DNA from 3 places in the Pseudoalteromonas sp. NZS100 genome. Region 1 is predicted to be linked to each of the others. Evidence: predicted binding sites of a transcription regulator. Region 1 holds the regulator's gene; each other region holds the start of a gene.

What was found. Region 1 encodes MetJ, which represses methionine synthesis genes. Its sites were predicted from a motif close to TAGACGTCTAGACGTCTA; they were not measured.
Region 2: the regulator MetJ is predicted to act here: its motif matches at 4,920-4,937, upstream of metK (methionine adenosyltransferase).
Region 3: the regulator MetJ is predicted to act here: its motif matches at 3,111-3,128, upstream of metA (homoserine O-succinyltransferase).

Annotation. Positions count from the first base shown of each region.
Region 1 is NZ_JADYWM010000021.1:47,613-54,366, reverse strand. Features, by position in the region: gene I6E69_RS17535 (penicillin-binding protein 1A) at 1-486, shown strand, start outside; gene metL (bifunctional aspartate kinase/homoserine dehydrogenase II) at 552-2,897, opposite strand; gene metB (cystathionine gamma-synthase) at 3,333-4,580, opposite strand; gene metJ (met regulon transcriptional regulator MetJ) at 4,870-5,190, shown strand; gene I6E69_RS17515 (malic enzyme-like NAD(P)-binding protein) at 5,255-6,496, opposite strand.
Region 2 is NZ_JADYWM010000009.1:133,837-140,590, forward strand. Features, by position in the region: gene I6E69_RS11460 (GNAT family N-acetyltransferase) at 1-260, opposite strand, end outside; gene I6E69_RS11465 (NRAMP family divalent metal transporter) at 332-1,507, opposite strand; gene raiA (ribosome-associated translation inhibitor RaiA) at 1,710-2,066, opposite strand; gene I6E69_RS11475 (pyrimidine/purine nucleoside phosphorylase) at 2,244-2,558, opposite strand; gene tkt (transketolase) at 2,743-4,734, opposite strand; gene metK (methionine adenosyltransferase) at 5,039-6,190, shown strand; gene I6E69_RS11490 (hypothetical protein) at 6,366-6,754, shown strand, end outside.
Region 3 is NZ_JADYWM010000009.1:24,413-31,166, forward strand. Features, by position in the region: gene metH (methionine synthase) at 1-1,026, opposite strand, end outside; gene I6E69_RS10985 (homocysteine S-methyltransferase family protein) at 1,036-2,109, opposite strand; gene metA (homoserine O-succinyltransferase) at 2,099-3,046, opposite strand; gene ettA (energy-dependent translational throttle protein EttA) at 3,269-4,942, shown strand; gene I6E69_RS11000 (PilZ domain-containing protein) at 5,097-5,462, shown strand; gene I6E69_RS11005 (histone deacetylase) at 5,516-6,424, shown strand; gene I6E69_RS11010 (TlpA disulfide reductase family protein) at 6,487-6,754, shown strand, end outside.

The DNA.
Region 1 (6,754 bases):
CATAAAACGGGTTGGAGTGGCACAGGTTGGCGCGCACAAGCTTTAGAACGTCGTGATCTTTCGGGTAAAACAGGCACAACTAATGACTCTGTAGACACCTGGTTTAGTGGTTTTAACAGTAAAGTAATGACTTCTGTGTGGGTGGGCTTTGATAACCCAGGTAACGCTCTTGGCCGTTCTACGTACAATAACAACTTAGATAGCAGCCAAATATCTGGTGCTGAATCGGGAGCTAAAACAGCGCAGCCTGCATGGATTGAATTTATGAAAGCCGCACTTGAGGGAACACCTGAAGCGCCAATTGAGCCACCTGAGGGGCTTGTTTCGATTCGTATTGATTTAGCCACTGGTTTGCTAAGCCACAAAAATGACTACACCAGCCGCTTTGAATACTTCGAAAAAGGCACTGCACCGACAAAGTATGTGCTATCTCAGCCAAACGATATATTTGAAGAAGACACAAAAACCGAAGAAGAGCTATTTTAATAATATCTCTGTAATACAAAAAACGGCAGCTTATTTAAGCTGCCGTTTTTGTTTAAACCAAAGGTTTATTTTAAGTTTTGAACAAGCCAATATAAGTCAGAGTGCACACCCGCAGCGGTCACTTCTCTACCCGCTCCTGGCCCCTGAATCACTAATGCATTATCGCTATACCATTTGCTATTAATTACAAAAATATTATCGCCAGGTGTAAGGTTTGCTAACGCATCTCCATTGGGCACATACGTAATTCCTACTTTAGCGATAACTTCAGTTTTTGTTATATCTAATAGGCCTGTGTATCTCAGTACTGAGTTATTAGCTTTTGCTGTATCAGCATGCTCTTCAATGAATGCATCTAGCTGGGCTTTATTGTTTAGAAAGTCTTCCCAGCTTCCTAGCGCAAGCTCGCCGGGCATTAATGCCGATAAGCTAATATCATCAAGCTCAAGCTCTATACCTAACTCTCGGGCTAAAATAAGTAACTTACGCTGCATATCTCGTCCAGATAAATCCTCGCGAGGGTCAGGCTCTGTGAACCCCATTTTCTGTGCTTCTAATACCAACTCAGAAAAAGCAGTCGTACCATCATACTTACTACATAACCACGAAAGCGTACCCGAGAACACGCCTTCAATACGCGTAATTTTATCACCACTATTTTGCAAATCAGCCAAAGCAAAATTGATAGGTAAGCCTGCGCCTACACTTGTATTATATCGCCAATGTAAATTACGTTCGCCAAGGTTACTACGAAGTGCTTTATACCAAGAAGTCGGTGCTGTACCTGCATATTTGTTAGCACTAATTAAATGACAATCTCTGTCTACAAAATCTGTATATAAAAAGCTAAACTGCTCACTTGCGGTAATATCAATTAACACTTTATGTTCGTAGTCAAGCTCGCTTATCGCATTAAGTAAATCCGCAGCTTCATAGCTATTCGCCTCATGCTGCCATTGAGTTTTCCATTGCGATATATTTATGCCACTTGCATTAAATAACATATGTTTAGAGCGAACCAGCGCTACCAATTTAATACTAAAGTCGTCTGATAAACGCTCAAATTGTGCCGATAACTGCTCAATAAAAGCATCGCCTACATTGCCAAGGCCCGCAACTATAACGGCTATTTCTTGGCCTTTATTGATTAGCTTATCGTGTAAGGCGCTTTGTATATCGCTATCTATAAATTGGTCTGTTAGTAATAAAACATAACCATTATCTTGATGCACAAAACGCGGTTTTATAGTCTGCTCAGCTAATACTTCTAAAGCTTGCAGTTTAAGTACGCTAACGTCTTGCTCAGGGGCAACAATTGCACAGCCATTTAAATTTGACTCACTAATATTAGCTCTACCAGCAAAGTAATTAATAACTTGAGATGTTTGTGCAGCCGGTACTACTAAATACACTTCACCATTATGGTTAAAATGATGAAGGCTATGCTGAATAAGCTGACTAACGCTTGCGACCTCACCTTCACTTAATCCTTCAACCATTAATAGATCAACATTTTGCAGCGTGGTTATAAAGCGCTTTTTCTTTGCTGAACCTTCTTTTACTATATCTGTTGGGCTTGCTTGCACATCAAAACTACTACGAACAGCTAGCTTAATATCGCTGTTTTTAAGTGGCGATAGTGTTTTTGCATGTAATACAGGGTTACCCAAACGAGCTAATAAATTAGCTTGCCCGCGACAAATTTTGCCGTATTTAATCGCTTTTTTTACCTTACGAGGATCAGTGCTAAACACTCCCTGTGTATCGGTCCAAATACATACTTGCTTAGCATTACAGTAATTTGCAAGTAGTGTTGCACTATAATCGCTACCGTTGCGTCCAAGTGTTACGGTCTCACCTTTCGTATCAGCGGCAATAAACCCAGTAACAACATTTATCTTATTAGGCAAAATTGACTGTCGACATTGCTGCGCATTTTGCGCATGCATTAATTCACCATCGTTTAAGGTAAAAAGACTACGGGCATCTTGAGCACACGCCTCAATATTTAACTGCTGTAAATAAGTAGCGAGTAAACGTGCTGACCACAGTTCCCCATGCGCAAGTAACGCAGCCTCTTTTAGCTGCTCAGCTTGAGCAAGTTCTGCAATATTACTAAGCTCGGTATTTAGTGTTTTAAGTGCGCTGCGCTTTAAATCAGCTTGTAATAACTGCTCAATTAAATCGCTTTGATGGTTATTTAACTGCAGTAAAATATCAGCGACAGCTTGCGTGTCTTGCAGCTGATAACTTTGCCACAACGACACAAGTGTATCTGTAGTCTTACCTGCAGCAGATACCACAACACAGTCGCCCGGCTGAGTATGCCCAATAATTATTTTAGCTACGCTTTGATAGCGCTCACTAGAGCTTAAGCTTGAACCACCAAATTTATGTACACAATTGACCATATTTATACCAATTCGCTTAATTAAGTTGTCTATTTTGAGGTAAGAAAACCGTATCGATAACAAGGCAAAAATTTCGTTATTTAGTTGTTCTATATTAGGAATTTTTAACGATGTTATCGTGCGGTTTAATCCCTCAAATTGATTAGGGCGTGTTGATCTTTGTGGATTGAAATTTGTTCAATCTAGGGGCGATTAAATCGCGGCGCGAGGTTTGTAACCTAGTGGGCTAAGTAAAAACCGAGCAACAAAGAGTTAATCGTCCCTAGAAAGAACCCAAAGGGCAGCGCATGTTTGGTATTTATGCTGCGTTATCGCCTATTCATGGGGAATAACCACACTACATAGGCTCCGTCTTGCCTAAAAACCAAACATACTGCTGCAAATTCACCCACCAAAGATCAACACGCCCTAGGTATTATTGCGGATTGGTATTACTTACCAAAGCGCTGGACGGGCTGCACTTAATTTAACGTTTCCACCAGAAGTGCCAGCACCTTTGCCTACACGGCCAACATTTTTATTTTGCCCTGGTTTTACAAGTTCAAATACTCGTTCAAAGTCAGCTATTAAATCGTGTATATCTTCAATCCCAACCGAAATACGAATAAGCGTATCGCCCACACCCGCTTCTAAACGTGCCTTTGCCTCCATGCCTGCGTGCGTCATAGTTGCAGGGTGACAAATTAAACTCTCTACGCCACCTAGTGACTCAGCTAAACTAAACGTTTTAAGACTAGTTAAAAATGCTGCAGCGTCGTTTATATCGCCTTTAATATCAAAACTAACCATGCCACCAAAGCCAAGTTGTTGTGCTTTAGCAAGTTCATGTTGAGGATGCGACTCAAGTCCTGGATAGTAAACTTGGCTTACAAAATTGGAGCTTTCAAGGTACTTAGCTATTGCTAGCGCATTTTCTTGGTGCTGCCTTAAGCGCACATTTAAAGTACGTAGACCACGAAGCGTTAAATAACTATCAAAAGGGGCGCCCGTAATACCAATATTATTTGCCCACCAAGCAAGCTCATCACCAAGCGCTTGTGTTGCAGCAATAACAGCGCCGCCCACTACATCTGAGTGCCCGTTAATGTATTTAGTAGTTGAATGCACCACAATATCTACACCAAACTTAATAGGGTTTTGTAAGGCAGGAGACAAAAACGTGTTATCTGCGGCAACCAATGCACCGCATTGCTTAGCAACATCGGTAACCGCTTTAATATCGGTTAAACGAAGTACTGGGTTACTTGGAGTCTCTATCCAAATAAGCTTAGGTTTAATTGCTAAAATTTGTTGAAGGCTTTCTTCTTTTGTTAAATCTAATACTTCAAGCTTCAATAGTCCGCGTTTTTGTAACGATGTAAATAAACGATAGCTACCACCATAACAATCATGTGGAATTACTAACGTGTCGTCACTGTTAAGTAGCTGAGTAGCTAAATGCACGGCTGCCATACCAGTGGCCGTAATTATGCCGCGAGCGCCGCCTTCAAGCTTAGCAAGCGTCTCTGCTAAAATATCACGATTAGGGTTACCACTGCGCCCATAATCATACTCACGCTTGGTATCAAAGTCGGCAAACGAATAAGTCGTTGATAAATAAATTGGCGGCACCACTGCACCATGATGTTTATCAGCATCAACGCCGTTACGTACAGCAATGGTCGCTTTGTTTTTTTCGCTCATATTCGTCACCTGATTAATTTGGATGTTTAGACGTCTAAAAGAGTAAGTTATCCATTTTAATAAGTCAAAGGATTTTAAAGCTCTAGATGGCTAAAGTTAGGAAAGGCGTTTGCTAGTATCACATTTTAACTCACAAAAGTGAGCTTATTTTTACATCCCAAATAGGCTTATTAAGATAGATCGGTATCTATTATTTGACTATCTTTTTTAAATCGATAGAATTTCACGCATATTTACACGCTTTTTATACCGTGTGAGAAATTAATAATCTGAGGCAACGATACATCTTATGGCTAAATGGAATGGTGAGTATATTCACCCATACGCAGAACACGGGAAAAAATCAGAGCAAGTTAAAAAGATCACCGTTTCGATCCCGCTAAATGTATTAAAAGTTTTAACGGATGAGCGTACGCGTCGTCAAATCAACAACCTTCGCCATGCAACAAATAGTGAATTGCTATGTGAGGCGTTTTTGCATGCCTTTACTGGTCAACCTTTACCAAATGACGATGACCTACGTAAAGACAACGCAGAAAAAGTACCTGAAGAAGTTAAAAAGATAATGCAAGAAATGGGTTTAGAAGTGCCTATTTTAAACGAAGAATAAATCGTTACCTTTTTAATCAAAAAACCTCAGCATTGCTGAGGTTTTTTTGTTTAAGCGTTATATATTACGCCATATAATTTTCAGGCAAGTCAATTTGCGCAACACCCGACTCTACCGCAGCAAGTGCTACAGCTTTAGCTATACGCGGTAGTAAACGCGGATCCATTGGTTTTGGAATAATGTACTGCGCACCAAACTCTAGCTTATCTACGCCTGCGGCTTTTAAAACTTCTGCAGGTACAGGCTCTTTGGCAATACTACGAATAGCCTCAACTGCAGCAATTTTCATTTCATCGTTAATCGCGCTTGCACGTACATCAAGCGCACCACGGAAAATAAACGGAAAACATAAAACATTATTTACTTGGTTAGGGTAATCAGATCGCCCTGTTGCCATAATTAAATCATTGCGTGCACCGTGCGCAAGTGCAGGATCGATCTCTGGATCTGGGTTTGAACAGGCAAACACGACCGGTTTTTCTGCCATTAGTTTTAAATCTTCGGCAGCTAACAAGTTAGGACCCGAAACACCAACAAACACATCAGCATCTGCAATTACATCTTGCAATGTGCGTTTATCGGTATTGTTAGCAAAAAGCTGTTTATATTCATTTAAATCATCGCGACGAGTATGAATAACACCTTTGCGGTCAAGCATATAAATGTGTTCACGCAGTGCACCACACTTAATTAACAGTTCCATACACGCAACTGCAGCAGCGCCTGCACCTAAACATACAATTATTGCATCTTCAATTGATTTACCTTGTACTTCTAGCGCATTTAACATGCCGGCAGCCGTAACAATGGCGGTGCCGTGTTGATCATCATGAAAAACAGGAATGCTACAACGCTCTATTAATGCTTTTTCAATTTCAAAACACTCTGGTGCTTTAATATCTTCAAGGTTAATACCACCGAATGTGTCAGCAATATTGGCAACCGTGTTAATAAAGTCTTCTGTTGTTTTGTGCTTTACTTCAATATCAATAGAATCAAGCCCTGCAAAACGCTTAAACAATAACGCCTTGCCTTCCATTACTGGTTTAGACGCTAAAGGACCTAAATTACCCAAGCCCAAAATTGCAGTACCATTAGTGATAACCGCAACCATGTTACCTTTACCGGTATATTTATATGCATTTGCAGGATCTGCGGCAATTTCACGTACAGGTTCAGCGACACCTGGGCTATAAGCTAGGGCTAAGTCTTGAACTGTTTCAGCTGGTTTTGTTAGCTCAATGCTAATTTTACCAGGTACGGGATGTGAGTGATAATGTAGTGCTTGTTCACGAAAGTCAGACATAACGCGATGGTATCCTGCAATTTAAGTTAAAGTGAGAGGTGGAGTCTTGGGGTACGATACCCTTATTATTTTTAAATTCCAAGCAATATCAGGTCTATCCTGTTATATGCTATATCCTTTAATTTTAAGAGGTTTTTCAGTAACTTTGCAGGATTATATAAACATTTAATAAATAAAAATTCACCAAAAAAGTAAGTTTTGAGGTGCGTTTATGTCTACTACAATATTAAAAAAATGTATGTTTAACGCATCATCATA
Region 2 (6,754 bases), on a different contig from region 1:
ATGCCTTGGCGTAAATAGTTGCTTGATGTGCGCATTGATTTAATTTCGCCATGCGTTGTATTTAGTGCTTTTAAAGCGCCAACACCCGCTAAATTATTATCAATCCATAAGCTATAAAAAGTTATATCGGGCTGAGTGAGTTTACTCACATCAAGTGCATGCACGCTCTCAACGGGTGAGTGTTTTAGCATATCGTTATGATGCGCTTGTAGTAACTTTATAACGTGTGGGTTTGAAAGCTCACCTATTCTAATATCCATTTATACCTCGTTTAATCCTAGAATTTAATGCTTGAGGGCTTTAATTAAAACCCTAAAGTAAGTGGCTGTATTTAGAATGCTAGTTTCCACACTACAAATGCTACTGCAAAACCAACTAAATACACCAAACCCAGCCAACTTAAACAGCGCAGTAACACGCTGTGTTTAATATCAGGCTCTGATCGCACAAGGCTAAAGTTGAGCCATGCAAATACAGGCGTTGTAACAAATGAAAGCGTCATTGCAAAGGTAAGCATGGGGCCAAGGGCTGATTTAAAAAATAAAATAACCGCCATGCCGGCAAGTGCTTGTAGTATTAACCAAATATTTAGGCTGTGTTTTGATTGCCCAAAGCCAAGTAATTTATGAGATTCGTTAAGCGTGCGGGCGTAGCCATCAAGCACGGTGAGTGTGGTGCCAAACATGCATAAAAAAGCGATTGCTGATACAAGCGGCCTTGCCCACTCCCCTATTGTTAACGCGTACATATCAATCAGCTGCTTGGCAAAGGCAACACCACCGAGTTCTATGCTGCTGGCTTGCCCGTATTGCACTAATACACCTAAGCTAAAAAACACCAGCGCTAAGCCTGCTGTAAGCCAGTAACCTACGTTAAAATCGAACAAGCCTTGGCCTTTAGTCACCGTTTGCTGCGCTTGTTTTTCTTTTAGCCATAAAGAACTTAATGCAGATATTTCGATAGGCGCTGGCATCCAGCCCATTAAAGCCACCATAAAGCTAAGCATAGCCAGCTCGTAAGGTGATGGGCCAACATAATCAGCAGGTGCCATTGGGCCGTTACTAAATGCAATGGCAAGGGCAATCAAAGTAGCGAGCGTAAGCAGCCCCATAATGCCTTTGGCAACGTTATCTAGCGCTTTAAAGTGTCCAAGTAGCAATATAACTAAACATACACCCAGCAGCATCCAACAAAGCAAGGTTACTTCAATAACCACGGGCAGCGCGTAATGCAGTAAGCTTGCGGTAAGCAGTAATACGCCAGCGGTATTCACTACGGCGGCTACAATGTTTAAACCGATAAAACTGTAAAAATAAAACGGGCCTTTGCTTTTATAGCCCTCCACTAGGCTATTTTTAGTGGCGAGTGTGTATTCCATACCAAAGCGAAAAAACGGGTACTTTAAAACATTAACAACGAGGATAAGCCAAAATAATTGCCAGCCAAATATTGCTCCAGCCTGCGTAGAGGCAACTAAGTGAGAACCGCCAATAGCGGCTGTTGCCATGAGTATTCCAGGTCCAAGCGCACCTAGTCGAGACTTCCATACTGCTTTTGTTGTGTGCATTAATTTCTCAAAATATGTGTGTTGTGTGTTCTTTTTATTAATTTTTTTAATTAATAAACTGCAAGAACGCATAACTTACCTAAATTACAGGCAATAAAAAAGAGCCATACGGCTCTTTTTTACAATACTTTGGAACTAAATTTTATTTAAGATCCATCTCTTGGATGATCTCGTGTGCGATTTCAGGTGTAGTGCTAACAGGCTTTTCGTGTAAGTTTGCTTTTATCTGCCCTTTTCGATGTTTTAGTGCCGCATCGAGTTTTTTAGCTGCGCTTGCAATGGCAGGGTACATAACTTCGTTTTCCCCTTTTACCGATATGCGCGTGCCTTCGTAATTAGTGCTAATTTCAGCTTGGATTTTATGATGCTCTTTTGACAAAATAATATCGAGTGCAATAAGCGATGGAAAGTGGCTCTCGATTTTTGAAAATTTTTCGTTGATGTGCTCTCTAATAGAGTCAGTAACTTCAACATGGTGACCAGAAAGATTAATTTTCATAGGGTATCCTTTTATTTGTTACCTCATAAATAGTATTGGGGGCTATTTAGATTAACACAAGGAAAAAAGAGAGATATTTGAGGTTTATTTGCGGTTTTTGGTGATTTAAATCATGCGTTGTGCAAAGTTTATGCAAAGCCCATAGTGCATGGGCTTTCAGACGTCTAGCTGTATTGATTAATCTGTGTACGAACAACAGTAGTCAGCAAAATCAGATACTTTTACTTTAAAGCTTACATTTGCATCAACATTAAACGATTCACCCGCGTTAAATGTTTTCCACTCACTTGCCCCTGGTAATAAAATATCCCATTGGCCAGCTAAAAGCTCCATGCATTCTTTTTGGTTTGTATCAAAAACAAACTCACCAGGTTGCATAAAGCCTAACGTTTTCGCTTCGCCATCACCTAAAATAACGGTACGGCTCGACACTTTTCCATCAAAATATACATTGGCTTTTTTTACTACACTTACGTTATCGAACTTTGGCATTTTTAGCTCCTGCTATTAATTTAAGATTTTTATTTATAAATTTTATCGCACTACCTTGCCTGATAGCTTACTTTCTTGCAAGGAAAGCAGCATTGTTCAAGGTGAAGTTGCTTCATGTTAGGGCATAAAAAAACCCGCAACATGTGCGGGTTTTTCAATTACTTACTTTATTTAATCAAAGCGATTAAAAAAGCTCGTTTGCTTTGCTTACAATGTTTGCCACTGTAAAACCAAAGTGCTCAAACAGCTCACCAGCAGGTGCTGACTCACCAAAGGTAGTCATACCTACTACTGCGCCATTTAGACCTACGTACTTGTACCAGTAGTCAGCAATACCTGCTTCTACTGCTACGCGGCGTGTAACAGATGCCGGTAATACGCTTTCTTTATACTCTGCGCTTTGATCTTCAAAGGCATCAGTACATGGCATAGATACAACACGTACCTTTTTACCTTGGCTGCGTAGCTCAGTTGCTGAATCTTGTGCTAGTTGCACTTCAGAACCCGTTGCAATGAAAATAATTTCAGGGTTGCCGTCACAGCTAAGGATGTAACCACCCTTTTTAACGTCGCTTAATTGCTGTGCGTCACGCGCTTGTTGCTCAAGACCTTGGCGAGTAAAGATTAACGATGTAGGACCGTCTTTACGCTCAATAGCTTGTTGCCATGCAATTGCCGACTCAACTTGGTCACATGGGCGCCAGTTGTATAAGTTAGGCGTTAAACGCATGCTTGCAATTTGCTCTACTGGTTGGTGAGTTGGACCATCTTCACCTAAACCGATTGAATCGTGCGTGTATACAAAAATGCTTGGTTGCTTCATTAATGCAGCCATACGTATGGCATTTTTTGCATATTCAACAAACATTAAGAACGTAGCACCGTAAGGAATAAAGCCTTTATGAAGGGCAATACCATTCATAATTGCCGACATACCAAACTCACGTACACCGTAGTAAATGTAGTTACCGCTTGCATCGTCGTGTGTTAAGCCTTTAGAACCATCCCAAATTGTTAAGTTTGAGCCTGCTAAATCGGCTGAACCACCCATAAATTCTGGTAATAACGGACCAAATGCGTTTAATGCATTTTGTGATGCTTTACGAGACGCTGGGTTTGCAGGGTTTGCTTGTAATTGCTCAATGTACGCTTGAGATTTTTCAGCCCAATCGCCAGGCAGTTCGTTATTAATACGACGCTTGTATTCAGCTGCAAGCTCTGGGTATGCTTTTGCGTATGCTGCAAATTTTTCGTCCCAGCTTGATTCAAGCTGCTGACCTTTTTCTTTGCTATCCCATTGTGCGTAAATATCACCAGGAATTTCGAACGCATCGCCAGTCCAACCTAAGAATTCGCGAGACGCTTTAATTTCGTCATCACCTAGTGGTGCACCGTGACAATCGTGGCTACCAGATTTATTAGGTGAGCCGTAACCAATAATTGTTTTACAACAAATTAGTGATGGTTTATCGGTAACACTTTTAGCTTCTGCAATTGCAGCACTTATAGCATCGCTGTCGTGGCCATCAACACCACTGATTACATGCCAACCGTATGCTTTAAAGCGAGCTGGCGTGTCATCTGTAAACCAACCTTCTACTTCACCATCGATTGAAATGCCGTTGTCATCCCAAAATGCAACAAGTTTACCAAGACCTAATGTGCCTGCAAGTGAACCAGCTTCATGAGAAATACCTTCCATAAGGCAGCCATCGCCCATAAATGCATAGGTAAAGTGATCAACAATATCGTGACCTTCGCGGTTAAACTGTGCAGCTAGCGCTTTTTCAGCAATTGCCATACCTACGGCATTTGTGATCCCTTGACCTAATGGACCCGTAGTAGTTTCGATTCCTGGTGCATAGCCATATTCAGGGTGACCTGGTGTTTTAGAATGCATTTGACGGAAGTTTTTAATTTCGTCCAGTGGTAAGTCGTAACCACTTAGGTGCAATAGAGAATAGATAAGCATTGAACCGTGGCCGTTTGAAAGAATAAATCTGTCACGGTCAGCCCACTCTGGATTTGTTGGGTTGTGTTTTAGATAATCGCGCCATAATACTTCTGCGATATCAGCCATGCCCATAGGGGCTCCAGGGTGACCAGATTTGGCCTTTTGTACTGCGTCCATTGACAAGACGCGAATAGCATTTGCAAGTTCTTTGCGAGATGGCATGAATTCTCCTACCTTTATGTGTATTTGCGCGGGTATTTATGTGTTTGTTTATGCACCCAAGTAACTTGGGTTTGTTTATATCGACCATTCTTACTTATTGTGGGGGCTGTGTGCAATTAAAAACCCTATAAAAGTGAGGCATTATGAATATTTTTTAAGACCAAAAAGTTATTAGTAATTTTATTTAGACGTCTAGGCGTAAAAACACTATGCAAGGTGTTTTGTTTTCGATAAAATACGCCCCTTAATTTTTTAGCGCTAATACCGACGTTTGTGAAGCGCAATATTTGTGAGCAGAAATACAATGGCAAAACATTTATTTACTTCTGAATCAGTTTCTGAAGGTCATCCGGATAAAATCGCCGATCAAATCTCTGATGCGGTACTTGATGCTATCCTAGAGCAAGACTCTCATGCCCGTGTTGCGTGCGAAACTTACGTAAAAACCGGTATGGTTATGGTTGGTGGTGAAATCACTACTAGCGCATGGGTTGATATTGAAGAAATTACACGTAAAACAGTACGTGAAATTGGCTACACGCATTCAGACATGGGTTTCGATGCAGATTCATGTGCAATTTTAAACACTATTGGTAAACAGTCTCCTGACATTAACCAAGGTGTTGACCGTACTAGCCCAGAAGAACAAGGTGCTGGCGACCAAGGTCTTATGTTTGGTTACGCATGTAACGAAACAGAAGTGCTAATGCCTGCGCCAATTACTTACTCACACCGTTTAGTACAGCGCCAAGCGCAAGTACGTAAAAGCGGCGAGCTTAACTGGTTACGTCCAGATGCAAAATCTCAAGTTACTTTTGCATACGAAAATGGTAAGCCAGTAGGTATTGATGCAGTAGTACTATCTACTCAGCACAGCGAAGACATTTCGCAAAAAGATTTAGTAGAAGCGGTGATGGAAACTATCATCAAGCCGGTACTTCCTGCAGAGCTTATTACAAGCGCGACTAAATTTTTCATTAACCCGACGGGTCGCTTTGTAATTGGCGGACCAATGGGCGATTGTGGTCTAACAGGTCGTAAAATCATCGTTGATACATACGGTGGTATGGCTCGTCACGGTGGTGGTGCTTTCTCTGGTAAAGATCCATCAAAAGTTGACCGCTCAGCTGCATACGCTGCACGTTACGTTGCTAAAAACGTAGTTGCGGCTGGTCTTGCTGATAAATGTGAATTACAAGTTTCTTACGCAATCGGTGTTGCAGAGCCTACATCTATCAGCGTTGAAACGTTTGGTACCAGCAAGTTAGAAGAAAGCCGTTTAATCGAACTTATTCGTGAACACTTTGACCTGCGCCCTTACGGCTTAATTCAAATGCTTGATTTAGAGCGCCCTATCTACCTTCCTACAGCGGCTTACGGCCACTTTGGTCGTGACGAATTCCCTTGGGAACGTACAGATAAAGCTGATGCACTTCGTGCAGCTGCTGGCCTTTAAGCTAAAAGTGTTGAAGTAAATTAAAAACGGCCCTTAATAGGGCCGTTTTTGTATCTAAAACTTATCAGTTACATTGTTTGTAGTACGTCTACAAAATAACTATAAAATCAACCTCGAATTCTTTTGTACTTTAGGTATATACTCATTTCATTATAAAAGCTTTAGGGATAGTTAAATGGCCGATAACTTTCGCGTTATATTTGCAGGACTTGCCGATAACGTTGACATAAAAACAGCGTGCGCAAACTTAGCTGCAAAATTAAAAACGTCAGATGAAAAAGTAGCTCTTTTTTTTAAAGGTAAGCCGCTGTTTGCGCCAAGCGATAAAGACAAAGCGTTAAAACAGACTAAATTATTAGCAAGCCTAGGTATTAAAAGTAAGCTGCAAGCTGTTTCAAATGCGATTCAAAATAGCTCCCCCGCAGCTGCAAATAACAACCAACGTGATGAACGTATTTTTGATGCACTTGATTACATCACTAGCAGCTTAATACGCCTTGAAGAAAAGCTAGATGAGCTAGAGCAACGCCTTCCTGAAGCTCAATTAAATACACCAGACGAAAG
Region 3 (6,754 bases), on a different contig from region 1:
TACGTGAATAGGTTTATCGGCAGCAGCGCGGCACTCTTCGGTATCTTCATCTATAAAGGTAGTAATGCCTTTTACAAGCGCGTGCTCAAGGCGTTTTTCTACAGGCCATGTGCGCCACTCTAAATCTTCTACTCGCTCAGCTTGTGCCATACCAGAGTATTTTGGTGCAAGCTCAACTAAACGCTCGCCTGCACCTGGGTCTGTGTTAAGTATTACGTCTTCAACGGCTTTACGAAGCTCTTCTGGGATGTCGTCGTAAACGGCGAGTTGCCCTGCATTTACAATGCCCATATCCATACCCGCTTTTATGGCGTGGTATAAAAATACCGAGTGGATAGCTTCACGTACTGGGTTATTACCCCTAAATGAAAACGATACATTTGACACCCCGCCCGACACTTTACAGTGCGGTAAGTTTTGTTTAATGCGGCGTGTGCCTTCAATAAATTCTACAGCGTAGTTGTCGTGCTCTTCTATACCGGTGGCTACGGCAAATATATTAGGGTCGAATATAATATCTTCTGGTGGAAAACCAATGTCTTCTACTAATATTTTGTAGCTGCGGGCACATATTTCATATTTGCGGTCTGCTGTATCAGCTTGCCCGTCAGTATCAAACGCCATTACAACGGCAGCTGCACCAAAACGTTTTATTATTTTAGCTTGGCGAATAAACGGCTCTTCGCCCTCTTTTAGCGATATAGAGTTAACAATGGCCTTACCTTGAATACACTTTAGGCCTGCTTCTATTACTTCCCATTTAGAGGAGTCGACCATAATGGGTACGCGTGAAATATCAGGCTCTGAGGCTATTAAGTTTAAAAACTTAACCATCGCGGCTTTTGAGTCCAACATGGCTTCGTCCATGTTTATATCAATAACCTGTGCGCCATTTTCTACTTGTTCGCGGGCCACTGTTAGCGCGGCTTCAAAGTCTTCTTCCATGATTAAACGTTTAAACATGGCAGAACCGGTTACATTGGTACGTTCGCCGACATTAGTAAATACTGCTATTTGTTGGGTCATGTTGGCTCCTTAATTTAAGTTACAGGCTTCAAGGCCTGATAAACGCATGCGTACTTCAAGCTCTGGCAATTGGCGTGGTTTAACGCCCGCTAGACCTTTTGCAAAAGCACGAATATGCGCAGGCGTGGTGCCACAACATCCACCTACTATATTAATAAAGCCCGATTTACCCCAATCGATAATTTCGGTTGCCATTTCAGGCGCTTCTAAGTCGTATTCACCAAACTCATTAGGCAAGCCCGCATTAGGGTGTACCGATGTAAAGGTTTCGCACACGCGCGATAACTCTTCTACATATTGGCGCAGTAAATCAGGGCCAAGCGCGCAGTTTAAACCAATCGAAATAGGCTTAATATGGCGAATAGAGTTATAAAATGCTTCGGTTGTTTGCCCCGAAAGCGTACGCCCTGAGGCGTCGGTAATAGTGCCCGAGATCATAACTGGTAATGTGCGCCCTGCTTGCTCAAAGGCTTCTTCTACACCAAACGAGGCGGCTTTTGCATTAAGCGTGTCGAATATAGTTTCGATTAGTATTAAATCGGCGCCGCCTTCCATTAATGCAAGGGTAGACTCTACATACGCAGTAACTAGCTTATCAAAGGTGACATTTCGGTAACCCGGATCGTTTACGTCTGGCGAAATTGAACACGTTTTAGATGTCGGCCCTAAAACACCGGCTACATAGCGCGGTTTTTCTGGCGTTTTAGCCGTAAATTCATCGCAAATTGCGCGTGCTAATTTAGCCGACTCTACGTTTATTTCACGACTTAGGTTTGCCATGTCGTAATCTTCCATCGAAATAGTGGTCGAGTTAAACGTGTTGGTTTCGATAATATCGGCGCCCGCTGATAAAAAACCACGATGAATATCAGTGATTAAGTCGGGCTTAGTTAGGCTTAATAAATCGTTATTGCCTTTAATTAATACATGCCAGTCTTTAAAACGCTCTCCGCGATAGTCTTCTTCTTCTAGCTTATGATCTTGGATCATGGTGCCCATAGCGCCATCTAAAATTAAAATGCGTTCTTTTAATGCGGCACTTATTTCGGCTTGTTTATTATTTGTAGGCGCGTTATTCGGCATAGTTGTTAGTCCTCACGTCTTGGCTAACTAAATTAATATCATACGGTGTGGTTTGGTACACGTAGTAATTTAACCAGTTCGAAAAAAGTAAAAAAGCATGGCTTTGCCACGTTTTTGAAGGTTGTTTGGTTGCATCGTCATCCGGAAAGTAATTTTCGGGTTTTGGTGCATTAGGGCTCTTTTTACAATCGCGCTCGTATTCTGTTTTTAGCGAGTCGGCGTCGTACTCTGGATGGCCGGTTATAAACACTTGGCTACCTGATTTGTTTTTAAGTAAGTAAGCCCCTACTCGCTCAGAACCTGCCAGTACAACGAGTTCTTCACAGGCGTTTATCTTATTTATATCAATATGGCCGTAGCGTGAGTGCGGTACCAAAAAGGTATCGTCAAATCCGCGAGTCAGTGCACCGTGATCAAAATAACACTGGTGAGTAAATACGCCACATAGTTTATCGTCTTTTAAATCACGCTTTAAATTGTAACGGTGATATAACGCTGCATGCGCTGCCCAACACGAAAATAACGTAGAGGTAACGTGTTGCTCAGCCCAATCAATAATGACCTTTAGCTCATCCCAATACGCTACATCGTCGTATTCTAAATGGGCAAGTGGCGCACCAGTTACTATTAATGCATCGTAATTGTTGTCTTTAACCTCAGAAAAATAACGGTAAAAGGTATCAAGGTGCTCTTCTGAATTGCTGCTACTGCGGTGAGTGTCGAGGCGCAGTAGTTCTACGTTTACTTGCAAAGGCGAATTGGCAAGCAAACGAATAAACTGAACTTCGGTTTCTACTTTATTAGGCATCAAGTTTAAAATAGCCAAACGCATTGGGCGTATTTCTTGCGTTTTTGCACGACTTTTTGGCATTACAAATACGTTTTCTTGACGTAAACGTGCAATTGCCGGCAACTCGTCTTTTACTGTAATTGGCATACTTTACTCCTGCTCATAAAAACCGAGGCTTAATTATGAACTGAAAGTAAAAAATATCAACCTCTAGATGTATAGATGTCCAAATGAAATTTATTCATGATTTTATACTTTACTTACAAGCATCCTTTGGTGCTTTAAAACCCGCCATTCGTTGACTGTTTCACCTGTCAGCCACTACAATACAACATTGAAATTTTTATTATTATTTGAAGGCTTTCCTCCATGGTTTTACCTGATAAATTTATATTCTCGATGAGTCGAGTATCTAAGGTTGTGCCACCTAAGCGCACTATCTTAAAAGATATTTCGTTGCACTTTTTTCCTGGCGCTAAAATTGGTGTGCTTGGTTTAAACGGTTCTGGTAAATCTACGTTACTGCGTATTATGGCCGGTGTTGACCAAGATTTTGAAGGTGATGCACATCCTCAGCCTGGTACTAAAATTGGTTATTTACCGCAAGAACCTATTTTAGACGAAAGTAAAACAGTACGTGAAACTGTTGAAGAAGCTGTTGGCGAAGTTAAACATGCACTTAAACGTCTTGACGAAGTGTATAACGAATACGCCATGGAAGACGCTGACTTTGACGCACTTGCAAAAGAGCAAGGCGAGCTTGAAGCTGTTATTCAGGCGCACGATGGTCATAACATCGACAACGTTTTAGAACGCGCAGCTGATGCACTTCGCCTGCCAGAGTGGGATGCTAAAATTGAGCACCTTTCAGGTGGTGAGCGTCGCCGTGTTGCTATATGTCGATTATTACTTGAAAAACCAGACATGCTTATTCTTGATGAGCCTACTAACCACTTAGATGCTGAGTCGGTTGCATGGTTAGAGCGCTTCTTACACGATTACGAAGGCACTGTTGTGGCAGTAACGCATGACCGTTACTTCCTTGATAATGTAGCTGGCTGGATATTAGAGCTTGACCGTGGTGAAGGTATTCCATGGGAAGGTAACTACTCTTCTTGGCTTGAACAAAAAGATGCGCGCTTACAGCAAGAACAAAAATCTGAAAAAGCACGTCAAAAATCAATTGCGCAAGAACTTGAATGGGTTCGTTCAAACCCTAAAGGTCGTCAAGCTAAGTCAAAAGCACGTATGGCTCAGTTTACTGAAATGCAGCAGTCTGATTACCAAAAACGTAACGAAACTAACGAGATGTTTATTCCACCTGGCCCGCGTTTAGGTGACCAAGTACTTGAAGTAACTAATCTTCGTAAGAGTTTTGGCGATCGTGTTTTAATTGATGACTTAAGCTTTAGCATGCCAAAAGGTGCCATTGTGGGCATTATTGGTGCGAATGGCGCGGGTAAATCAACACTGTTTAAAATGATAAGCGGTGAGCAAACGCAAGACAGCGGTAGCATCAGCGTTGGCGAAACAGTACACCTTGCGACTGTTGATCAGTTCCGCGACGGTATGGACGAAAGCAAAACTGTTTTCCAAGAAATATCAGACGGACAAGACGTACTGAAAATTGGTAACTTTGAGTTCCCAAGCCGAGCATATGTAAGTCGCTTTAACTTTAAAGGTAACGATCAGCAAAAGTTTGTTAAAGACCTATCAGGTGGTGAGCGTAACCGTTTACACCTTGCTAAGTTATTAAAAGCTGGCGGCAATGTGTTACTACTCGATGAGCCAACCAATGACTTGGACGTTGAAACACTACGTGCACTGGAGAACGCTATTTTAGAGTTCCCAGGTTGTGTAATGTGTATCTCGCATGACCGTTGGTTCCTTGACCGTATTGCTACACATATTTTAGATTACCGCGACGAAGGTCAAATTAACTTCTTTGATGGTAACTACACTGAATATGAAGAGTGGCTTAAAAAGACCCTAGGCGCTGAGGCAACTCAACCTAAACGTATTAAATACAAAAAAATTGGCTAAAAATATTGGTTAATTTTATGTTTGTATAACTTAAGCCCTGCACTTTGCAGGGCTTTTTTATGCCACCAGCATTACAGGAGCACATCTTGCTAGCATGTAGAGAATTACCCGCTATGCTTAATTTATTATAAAAACAGTAAGGCTAAATTAGGTTATGCAAAATCGTCGACAGTTTTCTCGTGTGCTATTTTCAACTAACGCCCTGTTATGTTTTGATAGCCAACAGTATCCGTGTAAATTACTCGATCTATCTTTACATGGCGCGTTGGTCACTAATTGTGATGCATTTATTGGCAGCCACAATACGCAAGCAATACTGCGTTTTACATTGCCTCAAAGCGATATAGAAATAAAAATGGAAGTAGTGATTTGCCATATTGAAGCCGATCATATTGGTTTAAAATGCCACCATATTGATATAGACAGCATTACTTATTTAAAGCGTTTAATAGAGCTAAACTTAGCTGATGATGAGCTACTGCATCGCGAATTAGCGTCACTTATTAATGACTCACAATAGACTCATTCTCTTAAGTTGATTACCATAGCGCAAACTTTATAAAGCTTGTAAATATGCGCTTAAATCCTCATTTGCCTTTGGTATACCATCCTAACTACTCGTTTAGCTTTGATCCTAAGCATCGCTTTGTAATGAGTAAATTTGCACATTTATATCAACATGTTGCAGAGCTTGGTTTAATCGGCAGTAACCTAGTTGAGCCAATATTAGGCACGCCAGAGCCGCTTGAGCTTGTGCATTGCGATAATTATATCCAAGATTTATGGCATAACCGCTTAGATGAAAAAGCAATGCGTCGCATTGGTCTACCTTGGTCAAAAGAGCTTATGGCACGTACATTTACAGCCCCTCAAGGAACGCTACAGACAGCCCGCTTAGCACTTGAACACGGTATAGCGTGTCATCTTGCCGGTGGTACACATCACGCACATAATGACTTTGGTTCAGGTTTTTGTATGGTTAACGATTTGGCCTTTACCACGCAAACTTTAATTAAATCGGGTGAGGTAACTAACGTACTTATTTTTGATTTAGACGTGCACCAAGGTGATGGCACAGCCGCAATGTTACAGCATCAACCCTATGCGTATACTTGCTCTATTCATTGTGAAAAAAACTTCCCCTTTAGAAAGTCCGCCAGCGATTTAGACATTGGCCTGGCAAATAATATGAAGGACGACGAATACCTTGCCATAGTTGACGACACCTTGAGCTATTTACTTAAAGAGCTAAACCCAAGCTTAGTACTTTACGATGCTGGCGTTGATATTTGGCAAGGTGATGGCTTGGGTAAGTTAGATATTAGCTGGGATGGCATAGCTAAACGTGACCATTTAGTGCTAAAACGCTGCCTTGAACACAATACACCTGTAGCTACTGTGATAGGTGGAGGTTACGATAGAGATCACCTACGCCTCGCTAAACGCCACGCTATTGTTGTTGAACAAGCTGCTGGCTTTTAGTTTGAAATAAAAATGTTAAATTATCGTTCTTGTTTAATATGTAAAATAAAAAAGAGCATATTATGAAACAGCTATTTATTACCATCACGCTAATTTTATTAAGCTTTACAGCTTACGCACAAGATACAAGCTCAGAAGCAACATATCCTAAATTGCCTACATTAAATTTACAAATGGCTGATGGGTCGCCACTCAATACTCAAGATTTACTAGGTCAACCTTACGTTTTACACTTTTGGGCAACGTGGTGTCCGTACTGTAAAAAGCTGCAGCCAGCACTTCAAAAAATTGATGATATGGGCTTAAAAGTTATTGCCGTGAGCTTTAAAG